Regions from separate parts of the Paenibacillus sp. FSL H7-0942 genome, predicted to be linked through region 2. Evidence: riboswitches for the same ligand, from Rfam matches in the RefSeq annotation. Region 2 holds a riboswitch; each other region holds the start of a gene.
What was found. A riboswitch is a leader RNA that binds a small molecule or an ion and turns the genes downstream of it on or off. The one in region 2 is predicted to bind cyclic di-AMP.
Positions count from the first base shown of each region.

Region 1: another riboswitch for cyclic di-AMP. It lies ahead of MHI48_RS07270 (hypothetical protein); the one in region 2 lies ahead of MHI48_RS00150 (3D domain-containing protein).
Region 3: another riboswitch for cyclic di-AMP. It lies ahead of MHI48_RS17710 (3D domain-containing protein); the one in region 2 lies ahead of MHI48_RS00150 (3D domain-containing protein).

Region 1 is NZ_CP150279.1:1,639,420-1,646,410, reverse strand. Features, by position in the region: gene MHI48_RS07300 (thiol-disulfide oxidoreductase DCC family protein) at 1-92, opposite strand, end outside; gene MHI48_RS07295 (hypothetical protein) at 280-558, opposite strand; gene MHI48_RS07290 (zinc ribbon domain-containing protein) at 658-903, opposite strand; gene MHI48_RS07285 (organic hydroperoxide resistance protein) at 1,114-1,533, opposite strand; gene MHI48_RS07280 (Nramp family divalent metal transporter) at 1,934-3,229, shown strand; gene MHI48_RS07275 (HAD family hydrolase) at 3,371-4,054, opposite strand; gene MHI48_RS07270 (hypothetical protein) at 4,229-4,627, opposite strand; cyclic di-AMP (ydaO/yuaA leader) riboswitch at 4,743-4,918, opposite strand; gene MHI48_RS07265 (glutathione peroxidase) at 5,290-5,769, shown strand; tRNA gene MHI48_RS07260 (tRNA-Leu) at 5,916-5,998, opposite strand; gene MHI48_RS07255 (urease accessory protein UreF) at 6,443-6,991, shown strand, end outside.
Region 2 is NZ_CP150279.1:29,119-36,109, reverse strand. Features, by position in the region: gene rsmA (16S rRNA (adenine(1518)-N(6)/adenine(1519)-N(6))-dimethyltransferase RsmA) at 1-623, opposite strand, end outside; gene rnmV (ribonuclease M5) at 628-1,173, opposite strand; gene MHI48_RS00150 (3D domain-containing protein) at 1,329-2,513, opposite strand; cyclic di-AMP (ydaO/yuaA leader) riboswitch at 2,787-3,040, opposite strand; gene MHI48_RS00145 (TatD family hydrolase) at 3,282-4,052, opposite strand; gene MHI48_RS00140 (HD domain-containing protein) at 4,385-5,662, opposite strand; gene MHI48_RS00135 (AbrB/MazE/SpoVT family DNA-binding domain-containing protein) at 5,980-6,234, shown strand; gene rsmI (16S rRNA (cytidine(1402)-2'-O)-methyltransferase) at 6,517-6,991, opposite strand, start outside.
Region 3 is NZ_CP150279.1:3,980,534-3,987,524, reverse strand. Features, by position in the region: gene MHI48_RS17720 (ABC transporter permease subunit) at 30-1,493, shown strand; gene MHI48_RS17715 (amino acid ABC transporter ATP-binding protein) at 1,480-2,202, shown strand; cyclic di-AMP (ydaO/yuaA leader) riboswitch at 2,421-2,615, shown strand; gene MHI48_RS17710 (3D domain-containing protein) at 2,618-3,292, shown strand; gene MHI48_RS17705 (polysaccharide deacetylase family protein) at 3,400-4,191, opposite strand; gene MHI48_RS17700 (hypothetical protein) at 4,346-4,687, shown strand; gene MHI48_RS17695 (PspA/IM30 family protein) at 4,799-5,470, shown strand; gene MHI48_RS17690 (DUF350 domain-containing protein) at 5,566-5,967, shown strand; gene MHI48_RS17685 (DUF4178 domain-containing protein) at 5,991-6,497, shown strand; gene MHI48_RS17680 (DUF4247 domain-containing protein) at 6,509-6,991, shown strand, end outside.

The DNA.
Region 1 (6,991 bases), 1.6 Mb from region 2:
ATCCATTTGGTTAAGCCCTGGCAGAAGTGACAGACACCATCCACCAGTACGATCGGATGTCCCTGATGCACATCTGTTTGATTTGCTGTCATATTGGCTGCCTCCTATTGTTGCGGTTAGAGTAACTTACCCAATCTGGGCCATCTTGTTCACTAATTCTAAATTTATTTCTAGAGGTAGTTCAAAAAGAATGAACACCGCTCTTTTTGAACACGCATTAATGGGAAATAAAAGAAAAAGAGCGCAGGCATTGTGCCCACGCTCGTATCTGTCCGACAATTACTCCGTAACTGCCTTTTCCATCCATTGGTCATCGATCATCTGTTGATGCAGGTCACTTGCCCACTGGTCCATACATTTGCAAATGAAATCTTTGCGACATACTGGACAAGGGGTTTTCTGCAGACGGCTGATATTGGTCATCTTCCATTCCGGTGAACGGGTGTAGAATACACGGCATTTTGTACCGTCTACCAAATTCATTTTGAATTCATACAATCCGTCTTCCTTGTTACCATAAGCTAATTCTAAATCTGCAATACGCGGTCTATAAGACATGGATATCACCTGTTTAATTCAAATTTGGTTCATGCAATGACACTACTCAGTACTAAGTTATATTAAAGAAAATTCAGATCAATGTCAACTCGCGCATGTCTACCCGCCAAACAGAATATCCAGAATCGTCCCTACCTGTCCCTGTTTTTTCCCTTTCAAGACATCCGGATCAAATACTTCAACATACCCGCAGGAAGCACAAGCCACGAACAAGTAGTGATTATGCTGTATATCAAACATCTTACTCAGGCCTGCTCCTGACATGGAAACTTCCTTAATGTTACAATCCGTGCCCCTGCATTTTGTACACACAAATCGCCGCTCGATCATCTCTTCAATACTCATCTTCGTTCCCCCTTTATGGAATGTGTAGCATGAAGTGAGAGTGCAATTATGTAAAATAGTACGCGATCTGGCATCTAATCTCCTGCATCATGTCCTTATATGATAATCAACACAAAACCCTGCCGATTGCCAGCAGGGCTTTGTAGTCGAACATCAGGTATCTGGGATAACCTGCTCTATATGTTCCCTTTACTTACCAGGAGTCAAATCTTAAACTACGTTTAATACAACATCAATGTTGCCACGTGTTGCTTTGGAATATGGACAGAAATCATGCGCCTTGCGGGCCAGTTCCTCTGCTTGACTGTGATCTACACCAGGCATGCTAACGTCCAGACGAACAGACAGCTGAAAACCGTCATCCGCAGGGTCTTTACCAATGGATACGTTACTTGTAACGACCACATCCTCCAATTTCACACCTGCTTTGCGTGCTACATTGGCAAGGGCACTTTCATAACATGCTCCATATCCAGCGGCAAAAAGTTGCTCAGGGTTAGTACCTTCACCACCGGAGCCACCAAGCTCTTTTGGCATTTTCAGATCATGCTTAAGCACGCCATCCGAAGAAGTCACCGAACCTGTACGTCCACCTTTAACTGTCGCTACTGCTGTATATAAAGCTTCCATTCAGAATCTCTCCCTTATCCATATAGTTTTTTACTGCCTTCCTTTCAATTTAAACTTCTGGCTCATTTTGAAACGCAATTTTGTATCTTTATCAGCTTTTACAACTTTATTATTTTCATGCATTTCAATGCCATGGCTGTATTTTCCCTAAGGTTGGGTAATATACGAAGGGGCATATTCAAGCTACAACCGAAATTTTGTGCTGATACATAAAAGTTGCACTAGACAAAAATAATTGAAGGAGTACAATGTAACAATAAACATAAAAATTTAGATATATCATGAGCGGTTTGTACCGCATCAATATCTCCAAATCAATAATTCAAAGTCAGGTGATTATCGTATGAGTAAAAAAAATCCGTTCAACGCTCCTTCAAGAGAATCATTGTCTACTGCGGGCATGGCCCCTTCCCTTGGAGAAGCACATAGTTCCATGAAAGTTCCGCAGAATGCTGCATGGTGGAAGAAATTCCTCGCCTTTGTAGGCCCAGGATACCTTGTTGCCGTAGGTTACATGGACCCGGGGAACTGGGCAACAGATATCGCAGGCGGCTCGCAGTTCGGGTATACCTTGTTATCCGTTATCCTGTTATCGAACCTGATGGCCGTTGTCCTTCAGTCGCTGGCTGGCAAGCTCGGTATCGTCACTGGACGGGATCTGGCTCAAGCCTGTCGTGAACGATTCAGCATGCCTGTTGTTATGATGTTATGGATTCTGTGTGAGCTTGCCATTGCAGCTACCGATCTGGCTGAAGTCATTGGTTCTGCCATCGCGTTAAAGCTGTTATTTAACATCCCCATGTTATACGGCGTTATCATCACCGCAGTTGATGTACTCCTGATTCTTGTTCTGCAAAACAAAGGCTTCCGCGCTTTGGAAACTCTCGTCATTGTGCTGATGGCAACCATCGCCCTCTGCTTCGGGATTGATCTGTTTCTGGCAAAACCGGATATGGGCGGTGTTCTCCATGGTTTTGTACCAAATGTTGAGATTCTGCAAAACCCGGCCATGCTCTATATTGCCATTGGTATTATCGGAGCAACCGTGATGCCGCATAATCTGTACCTGCATTCTTCCATTGTGCAGACCCGTCAGATCGAACAGACACCACAGGGCAAAAAAGAAGCCATTCGGTACTCGACCATGGATTCTACGATTGCGCTGACACTGGCCCTGTTCATCAATGCAGCCATCCTGATTGTATCTGCCGCTGTATTTCACAGTGCTGGTATGACGCAGGTTGCTGAGATCGCTGATGCCTATCATCTGCTGACACCTCTATTGGGCACTACGGTTGCAAGTATCCTGTTCGGTGTGGCGCTGTTAGCATCAGGTCAGAACTCTACCCTTACAGGTACACTCGCTGGACAGATCGTTATGGAAGGTTTCCTGAACATTCGAATTCCGGCTTGGCTACGCAGACTGGTCACACGTCTGATCGCCATCATCCCGGCGGTAATTGTGACAGCCATTGCAGGAGAACATGGCACAGAAGAACTGCTCATTTTGAGCCAGGTCGTGCTGTCGCTTCAATTGCCCTTTGCTGTAATTCCCCTGGTGATGTTCACAAGTGATAAAAAAAGCATGGGTGCATTCGCCAACAAATTGTGGCTCAAAATCATCTCATGGGTCATTGCCGCGATTATCGTTGTGCTGAATGTATATCTGATCATTCAGACGATTCGGTTATTCTAATCTCATTTTAATTGGCTAAATACTAAAAAGGCTGATCAACTCCGGTATTTTATACCCAGTTGATCAGCCTTTATTGTTGCAATACAGCAACATGTTTCCTTTTATAGTAAAACTCAAACTCCAATAAACAACCATCTGCATCTAATCCTGATTTGGTATCAGTAACGGCAAGAGTTGATCCAATGAATCAACGGTCCAATCCGCACGTTTGTCATCCGATAGTTCTGGCTGGAATCTTCCGTAACCCTGCATAATTCGAATCGTACGCATGCCCAGCTTCCGAGCAGGTATAATGTCGTTATCGATCCGATCGCCGATCATGACGGCTTCCTCCGGTTCACAACCGGCCTGCTTCAAGGCCACAGCGTATAACTCAGGGTCTGGCTTAGACACTCCTTCTTCAGCCGAACATGCCAGAACATCAACATACTTCCGCAAGCCATAGCTTTCCAGTCTCTCTTCCGTTCCAGGACTCTGATTGGCAATAATGCCAATGCGATAATGCCGTGACAACTGCTGAAGAACGGAATCCGCTGAAGGAAAAGGACGTTCAAGATCTTTTTGAAACTTCAGCTTGTCCTGAATCTGTTTCTGATGCCCCTCGTCTTCAACGAATGTGCGAATCGCCACTCTCATAGGCCATTGCTCATATTTTCGGTAACAACTCGCGAACAGTTCGCGTACCGCCTCAATTGTCACCGGATACCCCAAAGCACAAGCTTCACGGACAAACTGTCCGATAATATCATCAACCGGCTCCCATTCATCCACCAGCGTATCTCCAACATCAAAAAACAACCATTTCAATCCACCTACATCCGGCACGCCAATTCCTCCTTGTAAGCATAAAAAAGAAGACTCACCATCCTGCATGAGTCTCCTCAAACTTCCGTTTATCGATGAATCAATTTCATAATACCTTGAGTGAATTCTGAAATTGATTCTAATACATTCAATTATAACAGGCACCTTACACCTGAGCAATCAGAAGCTATGGCATTAACCATTGAGGAGAAAGCCAACTTCCCCATTGAGCGAATATACAATCCGGTCTGCGCCCATGCCCCGATAGATGCCCTTAGGATGACTCTGCTCCGTAATGACGCACAGGGATTTCGATGTCCATGAACGACAGATCTGTAAATAACGACAGGTCAGATTCAGGCTGTTTTCAAAAATAAACACGTTGCCTACGCTTCCCTGCGGCAAAAACCATTTTTGAGCTGCAGCCGTATTCATGCGAATGACATGTTCTACTCCGATTCTACGGAGTCTGCGCTCTTCCCCTGCACTGTTGGTTAGAACGGCAAACGGCATTTTTTTGTACATCAGCAATTTGATAAATTTACGTCCTGCTTCATTTGGAGCAGTCACTAAGATCATCTCAGTATCCATCATTCGTTCCTCCCTTGGCGTGAAAAGACAACAAAAAAGAAGCGTGGGGGACCAAGGCCTCCCGAACGCTTCTTAAATAACCCATGGCGAAAACACCATGAACCAGCGTACGGCTTGTTGCCTCTCCCTTTAACGCTTACGAGGTTAGCTGACGGATTCGGGCGCGAGAGTCGCCCTATTTCCGGCTGTCACCGGAAAATTCACCCCATGAATGCCCACTGTCCTGGACAGCGCATTCCGTTGGTTCCCCCGTTTCCCATTCATTAATGAATGGAAACTCAGCGATTAAAACATCGTTCGTATATCTTAAGGTAAGATCGAGCGATATTATCGTTTGTTTCGTTTTTCAAGTACAATTTAGTTTAAATTGAAATTACGTTATGAATCATACACCCGTGCCATGTCGGTGTAAAGTCCGCCCAGATCACCAAATCGGCAGATTTTTGCCAATTCCTGTCCATAATAACGCTTACAACAAAGTTATACTCTATCTATCTCTTCAAGGCTATCTAATTCTCACTCTGGCGTAAATCACTTCGCAATTCATTCACGTATTCTGCACAACTTGCCTGTTTTGATTCTTTTAACACCATATTAGTTTTGCAATATTTAATTGCAACCAATATAATAGAAGATATAAGAGTAAATAAATGGAGGCGATTTAGATGACAGTCTACGATTACAAAGTGAATACCCTTCGCGGTCAAGAAGTTGAAATGTCCGACTACCGTGACAAAGTGCTCCTGATTGTGAATACGGCAAGCTCATGCGGCCTTACCCCTCAATTCAAAGGTCTGCAAGAATTGCAAGACAAATTTCAAGATGCTCCATTTGAAGTTCTTGGTTTCCCAAGCAACCAGTTTGCACAGGAAAAAGGATCTTCCGACGATATTGCCGAGTTCTGTCAGATGAATTATGGCGTGAGCTTCCCCATGTTTGAGAAAATTGATGTGAACGGTTCAAGCGCTCACCCTCTTTTCCAACACCTTAGCACAGAAGCTCCTGGCCTGCTCGGCTCCAAAGCAATCAAATGGAATTTCACCAAATTCCTGGTGAATCAGAACGGACAGGTCATTAAACGTTATGCTCCCAAAACAACACCGGACAAGATTGAAGAAGATATCAAGAATTTGCTGCAAAAATAATACACAGGCCACCCGTAGCCGGTAGGTAGAGCAACATTCCTCCGGTAATGGATGGCCTTTTTTCAACCCAGATGTCATACTGTTCGAAAAAGACAAAAAAAGCAGCTTCCCATTAATGGAAAGCTGCTTTTTAATCGTTCATATGATGCGGTCGAGAGGACTCGAACCTCCACGGGCATACGCCCACTACCCCCTCAAGATAGCGTGTCTGCCATTCCACCACGACCGCATGTCGTAAATAATCGGCAACAGAATTGATTATACCGGGTTCAGAACTAAAAGTAAAGTATTTTTTAATACTTCTTTTTCAGCTAGGCATTTTCATCAAAAATCGCATAATCTCGTCATCATTACCCATGAACTGCATATGATTAGATTTGATCCCCTCTCTTTAGGTAAGAGCCGATCTTGTTGGTTCATTTATATATAGTCCTTCCTTATATATAGTCCTCCCTGCACTTCGCAAAATAAATAACACAATAAGTTATATAAAATAACACAAATATTAAATCCCAGATTTAATCCATTAAATTTCACGGATACTATTGACAAAAAGCGGACATTCATGGGATGATAACTATCATATAATTCGGATTTCTAAACACAAAGCAAACAAAAAGGAACATAAATGTTACTTTAAGTGACATTAAACGAACACAGGAGGCGAATGATTTTGAACCGTGGGAATAAGCTGCTCGATTATGTCAAACTGCTTGATTCCTCTATTCAGGTTGGAGGGTTCACCCATTCCTTCGGCATGGATATCCATATCAGGGAGGGTACCATTCGTAATGCTGAAGATCTCGAATCATTCATGCGTTGTCAGTTGCATCCGAGCATCGTTCGTCTTGAAGGTATGGCTATCAAAGGCATCTATACCGCAACAGATCACAAGGATACATGGCGGATAGCTCTGATCGACAAGCTCGTCCATGTTCAGCGAACCCCTGGAGATCTCAGAGAACAAGCTGCCGCCATGGGTAAACGATTGATCAGACTCGCACGCGCTCTGCACCCCTGGATTGAATTCAGCCAGCTCGAACAGATCTTTGCCAAATATGATTCGGTTGGCTGCCTCTCCACTGTTCACGCCTGGATTAACCACCACCTCGACATCCCGGTCGAGGAGGCGGTCCTTGGTTACCTGCATTCAGCCATGAATGCCTGCATAACCGAAGCCTCCAAAGTCATTCCCCTGAACAACGATACAACCAAGGATCTG
Region 2 (6,991 bases):
GATTCCACATTAGGTTGCGGAATGAAGACCGTAGGAGGCACAATACACACAAGTTCCGGCATACTGTAGTACTGAACTGCGATGCTCAGACTGCCATAGTCTTTTGATCCAGGTGCAGCAGCCATGCGTTCAGCCACTTCTTTTTGGATCATGACAACAATGCTGTCTACCGGCAGTTTCTCTTCCAGAAGTTTCATCATGATTGGAGTCGTTACATAATAAGGCAGGTTAGCCACAACACTGACTTTGTCCACGGATGCAAAATCCGTATTAAACAACTCAGCCAGATCAAGCTTCAACACATCCCCATGATGTACACGTACATTTGAATAAGGCTGCATCACTTCTCCCAGGATTGGGATTAAGCGCTGGTCAATCTCTACGGCTGTGACGGGACCGGCTACCCGAGCCAGTCGCTCCGTGAGTGCTCCAATACCAGGCCCGATCTCCAGTGCGCCCTTGGACTCGTCCAAATCGGCTGCATTAACAATTTTGTTCAGTATATTTTGATCGATCAGAAAGTTCTGACCCAGACTTTTCTTAAATGAGAATCCGTGTCTTTGAATAATCTCTTTCGTACGCTTGGGCGTTGCAATTTCAATCGTCTCTTCCATGTTCTTCATATGCTCACAATCCTTCACGTTCAATTTGCGCTAATGCTGTAGAGAACTCTTCCCGTGTAATCTGAAATACACTGAGACGTTTGTGGAACTGCTTACCGTTACAATAACCGATGCCCAGCAGATTGCCCATCTCCATGCGACGTGCAGCAGCCTGCGGATGCACAATAAGTCCTGCCGCGATCAGGTCCTCCCAATCGATCAGGCTCGGAGCACCTTCGTATGAAGTATGTACGCGCGCCAGAGCATGACGGATCGCCTCTGGTGAGGCATTCTCCACCCCAATGTCCCCTTTGCGCGTTGCATCGGCTTCCGGGATGAAGGCATGTTTGCAGCCTGGCACCTTGTTCGCGATAATTTTTCGAATGCGTTCGCCAGCATGATCCGGATCTGTCAGTACAATGACTCCCCGTCTCTCCTGAGCAAGCGCAATCCGCTTCAGAATGCGTTGGTTGATTGCTGATCCACCTGTTTCTATGGTATCGGCTTCCACGGCCCGACGGATAGCTACCGTATCGTCACGGCCTTCCACCACAATGACTTCTTTTATCATGTTCCATTTCTTCCTTTCTAACGCAAAAAGAAGAGGAATATCCTCTTCTCTGCCAAACGGCGGGGGAGACTGAATTCAGACTCCTCCGCCGCATATTCCGCATGAATCATTCATGCAACTATTTTATAGCATTCCCATTTCAAAGTAAAACGATTTTAGTTCGCTTCCGGCTTCACCGGACCGATCACGTAGACCGTCTTGCCTTTCTTACGTCCAAAATTCAGGGCATGCTTCACACTGTCATAATACACATCAATTTTGTTGCCTTTAATGGCACCGCCTGTATCTTCCGCACGACGGAATCCCAGACCTTCGATATATACCCACCAGCCAATTGGAATGACTTTGGGATCAACCGCAATGGTGCGTCCTTCCGTTACACGAGTACCGGAAGCTGTTTTAGTTCCAATGCCAGGCTCTTCGGAAGAGTAAGCAGTCATGGATACATTTTTAAGTACTTTGGAGTATTTAAAAGAAGTCCCGGATACGGTAATCACTTTGCTGCCCGAGGCAGATGTTTTCTTCGAATTCGTTGTTGTAGCCTTTTTGGTTGTTGACGTTTGAGCAGATACGGTCTGAATCTCAGGTTCCTTCACGACCGGTTTTGCTTTGGTGCCGACAGCGATCACTTTATCTACACGATTATTCGCGACAGATTTGCCGACCATTTTTTTGGAGACCAATTCTCCATCCTGAAATACCTTTTCGATATGCTGTACAATTGTGCCTTCTTTGCCGTTCACAACGACACGGTTATCCCCTTTGTACAAGCTAGGGTCAGCCGTTTTAATGACTTTGTAAGCGATCGGTTGCTCTACATCCACTGTACGCTTTGTTACGCGCACTACACGGATCTTCATCTCCGCTTTGATCGCAGTTCCAAGCGCCGGATACACTTTATCATTACTTTCAACTTGAATACCTGATTTTTGAATTGCATCTTCTACCGATGAATCGGTTGTATACAGAGTCTTGGTGTCTCCGTCTGCCGTAATGTTAACTGGAACGGCCCGCTCAATAACGATTCGGTCTCCATCTGTAATCGCCCCATTCATGGACATGGATACCTTATCGTGAGGGCTGACTGTGATCGACTGCTCCTCCAGCATTTCCTGAAGCATTCCTGTACGAGTCTCTACCACCTGAGCTTTGCCATCAATAACCAGCGAAATTTGTTTCCCGGCCTGACCGTAAACGACTAACAAGATCATGATTGTAAGCGCAATTGAGAAAATCGCGATCAATGCCATTTGACGCATGTTCTCATGCTTCCACCGCAACGCGAAAGACTTACTGGATGATCGTGACTCATGGGTCTCTTCTGGTTGGAATGTGCCCACTTCTCCGTCCTCCTTCATAGCCTCGCCGTCTAAAGTAATGCATGATGTCTTTGACGTGACTATACCAAATTTTCTACAGAACACAGATTGGACCAACATAATCCGGTTCTGCACCATGAATCAATCTTCGCAACATGATGTCATCCTCCTGAATACCTACCGTATGATGACAATATTTCTTTTATTCAAAAACAAAAAAGCCAAAGAAAGAGTGTAAGAGGAACTCTTTCGTGGCTTCCGAATGATTTTGAATATCGGAAATTCATGCACGAGGTTGCCTCTCTTTTTCCGCTTGCGAGGTTAGCTGTCGGGTTCGGGCGAAAGAGAGCCGCCCTATCTTGGGTCACCCGCTCATGGCGGACGCCCTTGAATTCACCCCGAGACCCAAAGAAGAAATCAAATACGGCTTCGCAGTTCCCTTCGCTGCTTTTGGGTCAGCGAACGTTGCGCATCGGCCAAATACACCGATGTTTAAGCCCTATTGGTTCCCCCGCTCTCCGTTAACGGAGACTCAGCGAGACTGATTCATGAAAGTAATGTTGTTTCATCGGAAAGTGTCCCTTTGTTCATCCCCCGAACATCTGTCCAATTTTCCGCACAACAATTCACTGAAAAGATGATATCCTGTTTTGATGCATGTTGTAAAGCGTTGATCAAGTACGTTTTTCTGAATATTTGGTTAAAATATTGTAATATTCTTGATTTATTTGGATCAAAGGGCAAATTACCTCCGCTTACCTGCCTTTTTCACCTCATTTGCTCGTTTTTTTAACGAATCCCAAATCGTTCCATGGCATTTTTGGTTGTTATTGCAGCAATTTCCTCCACCGAAATGCCTTTAATTTCCGCAGCTGCCTCTGCAACCAGACGTACATGCGCTGTCTCATTTCGCTTCCCACGATAAGGGTGCGGTGTCAAATATGGAGCATCTGTTTCAATGAAAAACCGGTCCATAGGAACCTTCTCCAGCACCTCTTTGGGTTGCTTTGCATTTTTGAATGTGATCGGTCCTCCGAAGGAGAGATGGAAGCCCATATCGAGGCAACTTTTTGCTGTTTCCCAGCTGCCCGAGAACGAGTGCATCACACCACCAACTTCACTCGCCTTCTCTTCACGCAAAATTCTTATGATATCCTCATGCGCATCCCGATTATGGATGACAATTGGCATGTTCACTTCACGCGCCAAAGCAATTTGTTGTCGTAATACGCGATGCTGTATTTCTTTTGGTGAAGTATCCCAGTGATAATCCAATCCAATCTCACCGATCGCAACCACTTTTTCATGCTTGCATAAAGATGCAATCCACTCCAAATCGCCCTCCTGCATTGTGATCGCATCTACAGGATGCCACCCTACAGCTGCATATATAAAGTCATATGTTTCAGCGAGTTTCATTGTGGTTGGAATTGTCTCCCGGTTAAAGCCAATGTTGATCATGCGACCAACTCCTGCATCCACAGCACGCTGAATCATGTCCTCGCGGTCCTCGTCGAATTGTGGTGCATCCAGATGTGTATGTGTGTCGAACAGCATCATGTCTGTATCTCCCTTCATGTCGAAATAACGACTATCTTCTTTTTCAAAATCCAATTTGTAAAATTCAATAATTCAATGACTCATACATAAAACATTTTGGGTATCTGTGTATTACATCATTACGTTTGTTTCTTCACAACTACAATATATAGAAGATATAAGGATATTCTGATCTATATATTGCTAATTGTGCTCATTCTGCCTGCTTGCATTTACAAAATTATGTCGATCTACATATACTCCCCATTAAAGCAGATTACTGTATCATGGAAAATAGCTCTTTTAGAAAGTGTTTTGATATCGAAATTCTTCATCGGATTATACCCACACGATTACAAGAAATAGGGGCGTATATGTGACGGTAATTCGTGAATAATCGCATCCACCTTGTTTTGCGGGTAATACAAATGATGTTTCCCTCGGTGAAGCCCACTGATGGAACGGACAATGTCAGATACTTCTGACAACTCACGTAAATTGTCCTGTCGATCCAGAAGAAGAATCTGCTTATCTGTGGATTCATCCGGACGAAACACATCATACGGATTATCCGAAGGAAAATCAATTTCAAGATCATATTCGGGATCGAGGCCAGCCTGTACAAAAGCTTCCCGAATCTCTTCCATCATTGTCAAGTCGACCTGTTCAAGCTCTACATACTTATATAACTTGCGATCCATAAAACGTTCGCATAACTCACTCAGAACAGTATCGTCCTCCTTGCGCCACTGCGTAAATGCCGTCTGAATTAATGCTTCATCCAACTGCAAATATTCATCCACGGATAATTCTCCTTCAAATAATTGAGGGAGTGGATCAATCATGAAGCGGAATTGAAAACCATGTTGTAGGAGTGTTTTCGCTCGCTTGAATATTTGCCGCAATATAATTTCAGAACTACGAGTTACCGGATGGAAGTAAATCTGCCAATACATCTGATACCGAGACATTAGGTAATCCTCCACAGCATGCATGCCTGACTCCTTGACTACAATCCGCCCATGATAAGGACGTAGCATCCGAAGGATACGATCAAGGTCAATCGTGCCGTAATTTACACCTGTAAAATAGGCATCCCTGAGCAAATAATCCATTCGGTCTGCATCAAGCGGACTGGTCACCAAGTTCACCACAATCGGCTTTTCATACGTTTTTTGAATGACAGACGCTACTTTCTCAGGAAAATCAGGAGCATACCGTCTTAAGATCGCCCCTACTTCGGTATCACCTGTAATAATGCGACAAGTCCAATCTTCGTGATTCATGTCAAAAGCTTCCTCGATGGAGTGAGAGAATGGCCCATGCCCGAGATCATGAAGTAGAGCTGCACACAGAGCTACAATCTTTTCTTCCTTCGGCCAATCCGAATAATGACTTCTTTCAAATTGAGAGATGATCTTGCGTGTGATCTCATAAACACCTAGTGAATGTGAGAACCGACTATGCTCTGCTCCGTGAAAGGTAAGGTAAGAAGTACCCAGTTGACGAATCCGGCGTAAACGCTGAAATTCCGGGGTGTTAATTAACTGCCATATAACCGGATCTTGCACGTGGATATAATTATGTACCGGATCTTTGAATACTTTCTCTTCCGTTAAACGTTGTTCCATGTCGACTCACTCCTTTAATTTCTTTTATATTAACGCTTTGAGCTCTGCGATTCACCTAAGATTCGACACCATATGACGAACTTTGTCGAATGAAGTAGTTTTGTCGTTTTCCAAATCGACAAAGCTGACATTGAGGTTTAAATGCGAAAAATGGCTTCCAATCCCTTACCACCAGTAACCTTGTGAAAAACAGCCTTAATTTTAAGCTAATTTTAAGGTTGACTGATTTGGGAATCGTTGGTATGATGAGTATCATAAAACATAAAATAATGTCGAATAATGACAAAGATAGTTAGCTGAGAGGAGCACTGATTATAATGATGAAATCAACAGGTATTGTAAGAAAAGTGGACGAACTGGGACGGGTAGTTATTCCAATTGAATTGCGCCGTACGCTCGGTATTGGTGAAAAAGATGCTCTGGAAATCTACGTTGACGGCGAGCGCATCATGTTAAAAAAATACGAGCCTGCTTGTATCTTCTGTGGTAATGCAGAGAACGTTACTTACTTCAAAGGTAAAATTGTTTGTAACGAATGTATTTCCGAAATCCCTGCACCTGTGGCAAAATAAGAAAAACCAGGTATACTGGACTTATCTAAATTGTTATTTCTAACCTTTTTAATATTCCTTAATGACCTTCCCGGTGTGAACCCCACCGCGGAAGGTATTTTTTTGCCTTGTTATGGGTTCCATTACCCAAAATGATTCTGTCACACGCGAACTGGGAGAGAACGATGAAATTTGTTCGGAATTTTTTTTAGCCACTCTGCTCTTTTTAATATTCCACTAAGGTTGGATATAAGCTTCTTTTCAGGTTATGTTCCCCACAACAGAAGATATTTGGTTAGATTACTACTCGATTAATGCATTATATACATCACGCTTCGCCAGACCGCGATCGGTAGCCGTTTTTTTCATTGCATCTTTGCGGTTATGTCCTTCACCCTCATAATGGCTGACATGATCCGCGAGTGACATGAGCTGCCACCATGCTTCGCGCTCAGCCTTACGCTCCTCTTCCTTAATGCCTTCTACTAGCAAGCAGTACTCGCCAAGAGGTGGATGCTCTTCAAGCCAGTCTATGCATTCCCTCACAGTACCCCTTGCGAATTCCTCATGACGCTTGGTTAGTTCACGAGCCAGGACAATCGAGCGATCACCCAGAATTTCTTCAAGGTGGACTAATGTTTTCCGAATACGATGAGGCGGTTCATAAAATAACAAAGTCCCGTTGGATTCGTCAAACGCCTCCAGCACTTTTCGCATGTCCTTTTTCTCCCGCGGCAAAAAACCGCCGAATGTAAAACGCTCCGTCGGTAATCCGGAC
Region 3 (6,991 bases), 3.1 Mb from region 2:
ACAAAGTATTGTAAGGGGAGAGAAAAAGGTTGAAATTAATAAGTCGTTACACCATGATGCTGTTGACCTTTGTTATTCTGCTGACGACTGCCGTTCCTGTGGCACTTGCAAGTGGAACTACAGATAATTCAAGCAGTAAAAAGCTGGTGCTCGGTACAAGTGCCGATTTTGCACCATATGAATTCCATAAAGTGATTAATGGCAAAGATGAAATCGTCGGCTTCGATATTGAGATCGCCAAAGAGATTGCCAAAGATCTTGGCGCTGAGCTTGTGATTGAGGATATGGGCTTCGACGGTCTTCTGCCTTCATTGCAGAGCGGGCGTGTTGATCTGGTGATTTCAGGTATGACGCCGACGGATGAGCGGAAGAAAAGTATCGATTTTTCCGACACCTATTATAAATCAAAACAAGTGATTATGGTTCGGAATGTGGATAAAGACAAATATCCAACCATGGCAGAACTTGAAAATGCGAAGATTGGCGTTCAGAAAGGCTCCATTCAGGAAACGATCGGACAGAGTATTCCAGGAGCGAAGCTTACTGCGCTGGATAAAATCTCGGATATCGTGCTTCAACTGCAAACAAAACGCATTGACGCGGCAATCGTTGAAGATACCGTTGCTGTAGGTTATCTGGACGATATCATTGGACTTGCTGCTGCTGTTCCGGACGAAGAGCAAGCAGAAGCGGCAATCGGGATTCGTAAAGGTAATACCGAGCTGCTAGCTGCAGTAAATGGAACACTGGAGCGACTGAAAAGCGAAGATAAAATCAATCAGATGGTGACGGACGCCAGCCTCTTGATGGCGGATAAAGCGAACAAATCACAAAATATTTTCCAAGTATTCTGGGAGTACAAAAGTTTCTATGCTACAGGTGTAGGATACACACTTCTGTTGTCTGCACTTGGGGTTATCTTCGGGGTAATTATTGGATTGATCATCTGTTTGTTCCGTTTGCATGACGCTGCAATCTTGCGCTGGATCGGTACGGCTTACGTTGAAGTGATCCGTGGCACACCGATGTTGGTACAGTTGATGATTATTTACTATGGTTTTTCCCTGAGCTTTGGCATTAACTTCACTGCACTTCAGGCAGGTATCATTACACTTTCAATCAATAGTGGTGCCTATCTGGCGGAGATTTTCCGTGCAGGTATCCAAGGTGTGGATCGTGGTCAGTTGGAGGCAGCGCGTTCATTAGGTATGGGAAGAGGCGCCGCGATGCGTTATATCATATTGCCACAAGCCTTCAAAGCTGTATTACCAGCGATCGGTAATGAATTCATAACTATCATCAAAGAATCCTCCATTATCTCCGTTATCGGTATGGTGGATATTATGTATCAGGCAAGTGTAGTCAAGAACATTACGTACCAAGGGTTGAGTCCATTTTTGATTGCAGCAGCCATCTACTTTGTAATGACGTTCATTTTGTCCAAGCTGCTGGGACGACTGGAAAGGAAGTTGAGTGCAAGTGATAGACGTTAGACAATTACACAAATCTTATGGAAATAACGATGTGCTTAAGGGCATTAACGTGACGATTGGCAAAGGTGAGGTTGTCGTGGTCATCGGTCCTTCCGGTTCAGGTAAAAGTACTTTCTTACGTTGTCTGAATCTGCTGGAACAGCCTACCTCAGGAGAGATTGATTTTGAAGGCGTGTCAATCACGGACCCCAAGCATAACATTAACGCAACTCGTGAGAAAATGGGCATGGTGTTCCAGCACTTCAACCTGTTCCCACACAAAACGGTACAGCAAAACATCACGATTGCTCCGATTAAAGTGAAGAAACAATCCACTCAGGAAGCGGAGAAAATTGCCTCTGATCTGCTTAACACCGTGGGCTTGTACGATAAAAAAGATACATTCCCGAATCAGCTGTCTGGTGGACAGAAACAGCGGATCGCCATTGCTAGAGCATTGGCCATGCAGCCGCATGTGATGCTGTTTGACGAGCCTACGTCGGCACTGGACCCTGAGATGGTCGGCGAAGTGCTGGATGTCATGAAACGTCTTGCAGAAGGCGGAATGACGATGGTCATCGTAACCCATGAGATGGGTTTCGCACGTGAAGTGGGAGACCGCATCTTGTTCATGGATGGCGGGGTTATTGTGGAAGAGGGAACACCTGATGAGGTGTTTGGAGCACCCAAAAATTCACGTACACGTGATTTTCTTGCGAAAGTACTCTAAACGATGTGATCAAATAGCGTTACTGACTTCGAGTCGGTAACGCTATTTTTTATGGATAATAATGACGTATGGATTCGGAAAAGTAACTATTCTGTTACCAAATATAAAGGAATCGGGTCAACCAAACTTTCTGAATTAACCAGTATTCTTACAAATGCTTACATGCTAAAAACCATTTGGTAAGAATTACTACAAGTTCAGGTTACAAAATTGTGATATATTGAACTCTGCCGAAACTTCCGGATAGGGAGTGCGGGGGATGTAACGATGCAGATTGTGCAGGGGGAAGATCTACAGCACACTGCTTGGGGTGAATTGGGTACATAACGTTTCAAATGTAACGAAGAACCTATAGGGTGGGCTCCTCATCCGAATCCGACAACTAACTTCGCAGGCACAATGAGGGAGGAAGACCATGATTAACAAGAAACGTATAGCCAAAACAGCAGTAGCATTAATGACAACAGCAATGCTCATTCAAGCCGTTCCGGCTCACGCCGATTCAGTTCATGTGGCCAAAGAAGGGGATACCTTCTACACCTTATCAAAACAATATGGAGTAGCACTCAACACGTTAATTAAAGCAAACAACGACATTTCGGCTTACAACATTTATGGTGGTTTGAAAATTACGATTCCCGGTAAGGCAAACAATGTAGCAGCCGCTGCGGCAACGGAGAGCAAGACCCAAGCGAAGACTGTTACTACAGCAAGCTTGGACGTCAACGCAGATAACAAAGTTGTTCAAGCCTGGGGTAAAACATTCGATTACAGCAAAGCTGTGAACGTAAAAGCAACGGCATACTCTGCAGATCCGTCTGAAAATGGAGGCTGGGGTGCAGTCGATTATTTCGGAAATGACCTTGAACTGGGTACGATTGCAGTTGATCCAAGTGTAATTCCACTTGGAACCAAAGTACTGGTAACTGGTCACAGCCATCCAGGATTGCCAAAACAGGCTTTTGTAGCCACAGCGCGGGATGTGGGCGGTGCAATCAAAGGTCACCGGATTGATATCTTTATCCCGGGTAGCAAACAGTCTGTAAGCTCATTTGGTTTTCAGGATATCGAGCTGTACATTCTGAAGTAGAGAGAAAAGAACATTTAAAATGAATTCAAACAGGGTGTCTGCCAGTCGCTAATTCGCGATTGAACAGCACCCTTTTAATATTCTCATTTATTTCTACCACGGTCATCTTAATCTTTGGCCTTGGGCAATCCCAGCATTTCGTCCAAGGTGACCAGTTCATATCCCCGATTACGTAGTTCCTCAATAATTTCAGGCAAAGCCTCAATCGTGCCGTTCAGGTTTGACCCTACACCGCCTCCAGCATGTTGCAGAACGATGGAGCCGGGTTTTACGGCAGAAAGAATGTTATCTTTCACCTGTTCCTTTGAAAGGCCTTTCCAGTCCAGGGAGTCTACGTTCCAGTTCACAATGCTATAGTGTTGTTTGGCAGCCCATCTCAGCTGTTCTTCATTAATGTCTCCATAAGGTGGCCGAATCATCTTGGGCGTATATCCTGCCAAACGTTGGATAATATCCCCGGTATGTAAAATTTGTTTGCGAAAGGCATTCATCGACAGTTTACTGAATTCAGGATGATTGTAGCTGTGATTACCAACCATATGCCCTTCCTTAACGATGCGTTTCACCAGATCCGGATGTTTCTCAGCACGACTACCCACGATGAAGAATGTAGCTCTGACATTGTATTTCTTCAATACATCCAGTACTTGTGGAGTAAATCGTGGATCAGGTACATCATCAAAAGTCAGTGCAACCTTCTTGGTTGAAGGACCATTGGTTTTGAACGTATCGGCATATTTTTGACGTAATTGTCCCAATGTCAGTTGTTCTTCTTCCGCAGAATCCGAACCTGATACTGATTCACTTGGTGGGCTTGAAACATCCCGCGATGAAACTGGAGCATGAGATCCCCCGAGAAAAATAACGATAACCATCAGCATAATGAGGCGTACGCGCATAATAAACGGCCTCCTTTTCCAAAATGACGTTCTCCTTGGTATGCCCGGGGGTTCCATAAAATATGCGTAGTGTGAGAAGTTTCATTGCGGATTTATCTTATGACAGCCATAATTCCTCCATACATAACATATAGAAAAGGATAGGTGGATGGGTATGAGTACATATGATTTGAAATCCATACGTTTACAGGTGATTGAAGCAGGAGAAGATAAGGTTTTTCTCGTTACCGGAGGAAAGGCGCATATTGGCGCCGTAGCCACGTTCTACGTGGATCATGAGCGCGTAAGCGGGACGACAGTCCATATTCCTGGGCATAAAGAACAAGAGCTGTGTGAGCGGCTTGCCCGAAAGGCTGCCTTGCAGCTGAAAGTAACCGTTACGGTGATCATGGGTATCCATTTTGATTCCATCACGCGGATGCAGATCGACGAAATCGTGCAGACTGCAGAGAGGTTGATGGAGGATCATCTGAATAAAGATAAACGATCTTCCTGACATAAGAGCCATCGAATGTTTTGATTTTATTTGCTAAAATTGAAACGAGTTGTAGATTGTTACGTATGTATGTTTATATACGATGTAATATCGACTAGGAGGAATAACATAATGTCCATTTTCAAACGTTTGCGTGATCTAACTATGTCTAACATCAACGCCATTATTGACAAGGCGGAAGATCCAATCAAGATGACGGACCAATATATCCGTGACATGCAAGAGGATCTGGAAGATGCGGAGAAAGCAGTGGCTCAACAGATCGCCATTGAGAAGAAATTCAAGCAGTTATTCGAAGAGCAGGAAGCTCTTGTGAAGAAACGTGAAGAGCAGGCGCATACGGCGGCACGTGCTCAGAATCTAGATTTGGCTCGACGTGCCCTGGAAGAGAAAAAGGCTGCTGAAGAGAAGATGGCTGAGTACAAAACCAGCTATGACCAAAACAAGGCTTCTGCAGATAACCTGCGTGGCAAGCTTGACGAAATGCGTAAGCAGTTGACTCAAATGAAGAACAAACGTGAAACACTGGTAGCCCGTTACAATGCAGCAAAAGCCCAAACGGAAATCAACAAAGCGTTGAATGGGTTTGGCTCTGATACTGCAAGTGCTGGTATGAAGCGTATGGAAGAGAAAATGATGCAGATGGAAGCACAGGCCGAAGCAAGTAACGAAATGTCTTCCAAAGGAAAATCTTTGGATGAAGAGTTCGAGAAGTTGGGTAAAGATCAGGCTGTTGAAGATGAACTCGCAGCATTGATGAAACAGTACGATAATAAGAACTAATACCTTGGTTGTCAGCAGGGTTAACCAGCGGAGGAGAAGAGTATTTCTCCTTCGCTTTTAAATGCGGTTCATGTTGATATGTGGGGGCTGTGTAAATGGATTTGAACATTTTGGCGATGCTGGTCTGGACCGGATCTGGTTCGGTTTTGCTGTTTGTCCTGATGTATATTGATTCACTGTTCACGAAATATAAGGATTTTGCTGAAGTTAAGGCTGGCAATATGGCCGTTACTACACGCATGGTTATGAAATTATTTGCACAAGGATATGTACTCGCTACGTCCATTTCTACGGCCGGTCACCTGGGAGAAGCACTGCTGGTCTCCGTTGTATCCTTTATCATTTTGTTGATTCTGGAGAGTGTTGTACACTTTATGATTCGCAAATGGGCCAATCTGGATCTGGATACGGGAATTCAGCAAGGGAAGACAGGGTACGGATTGTTCTCTGGCGCTTTACATATCGTGGGCGCACTGATTATTGCAGCTTGTTTATAAGATAAGGAACAGGAGTAATTCTCATGAGTGTATGGAAACGAATTAAAGGAATACTAACGAAACCTGAACCACCGCAGGCAGAGAAAACGATGCTTCAGCTTGCACCTGGTGATATCTGTGAGGTTTCTCTGGTCACTTATGAAGTCGTTGGTCGGGTACAAAATCGTGCTCGAAATGCAGTTGTGCTCACGCTACAGGATGGTACCGCATTTCGATATTTGCATATCGAAGAACGGGAACTCACACGTTACGCCCTATATACACCAATTGATGGCAGGCTTGATGCGCCTGATGAGGTGCCTACATTGCTGGACCTGGATGGACGCGCATATCATCTGGAGGAAGAGTATGGAGGCATGGTATCAACGGCAGGTAGAACTCCATATGGCCAGGCTGGAGAACAATTGGTATGGCAGTATCAGTCGGATGATAATATGCTTCTTCGCGTGGAGTGGCAAGACAGAAGATTTACACTGTATGAGGGTGAGTCCATTCTTCCTGCGGATATCAAAGTGATTCGTTCGAGCTAGGAGAGGTTCCAATGAAAAAACGCTTGGCACATGGATTAAAATTAATGCTGGTCCTCAGCCTTGTCATGTCTCTGTTGTCCGCGTGCGGAGCAGCACCTTCTGTTCAGGACACCTATCCGCTTGAATCGGTTAACGGCAGTGGTAACTCAACGTCCTATGTGTACCGGGCTTCGGACCGTACCGTTCCGGAAGTGGCTCAGGAATTGTCTGACCAGCGGCAACCGGATCAGATCTCGGCAGAGAACACAGAGCGTATGTTCCTCGTGTATCAGGACGAGTATTATCACCTGCAACAAGACCCGAACAAGCCGGAGGATACCTTGGTTGAGGTGGACTCCAAGGAATATGTTCGGCAGAACTACGATTCATCTTTTTTACAAGGTTACCTCACCGCTACATTAATTGGTAATTTGTTCGATTCTTTTGGCGGGCGAGGTTATGGCAACTATCGGGGATACACCAATAAAGATACGTATAAACCGAGTGCAGGATCT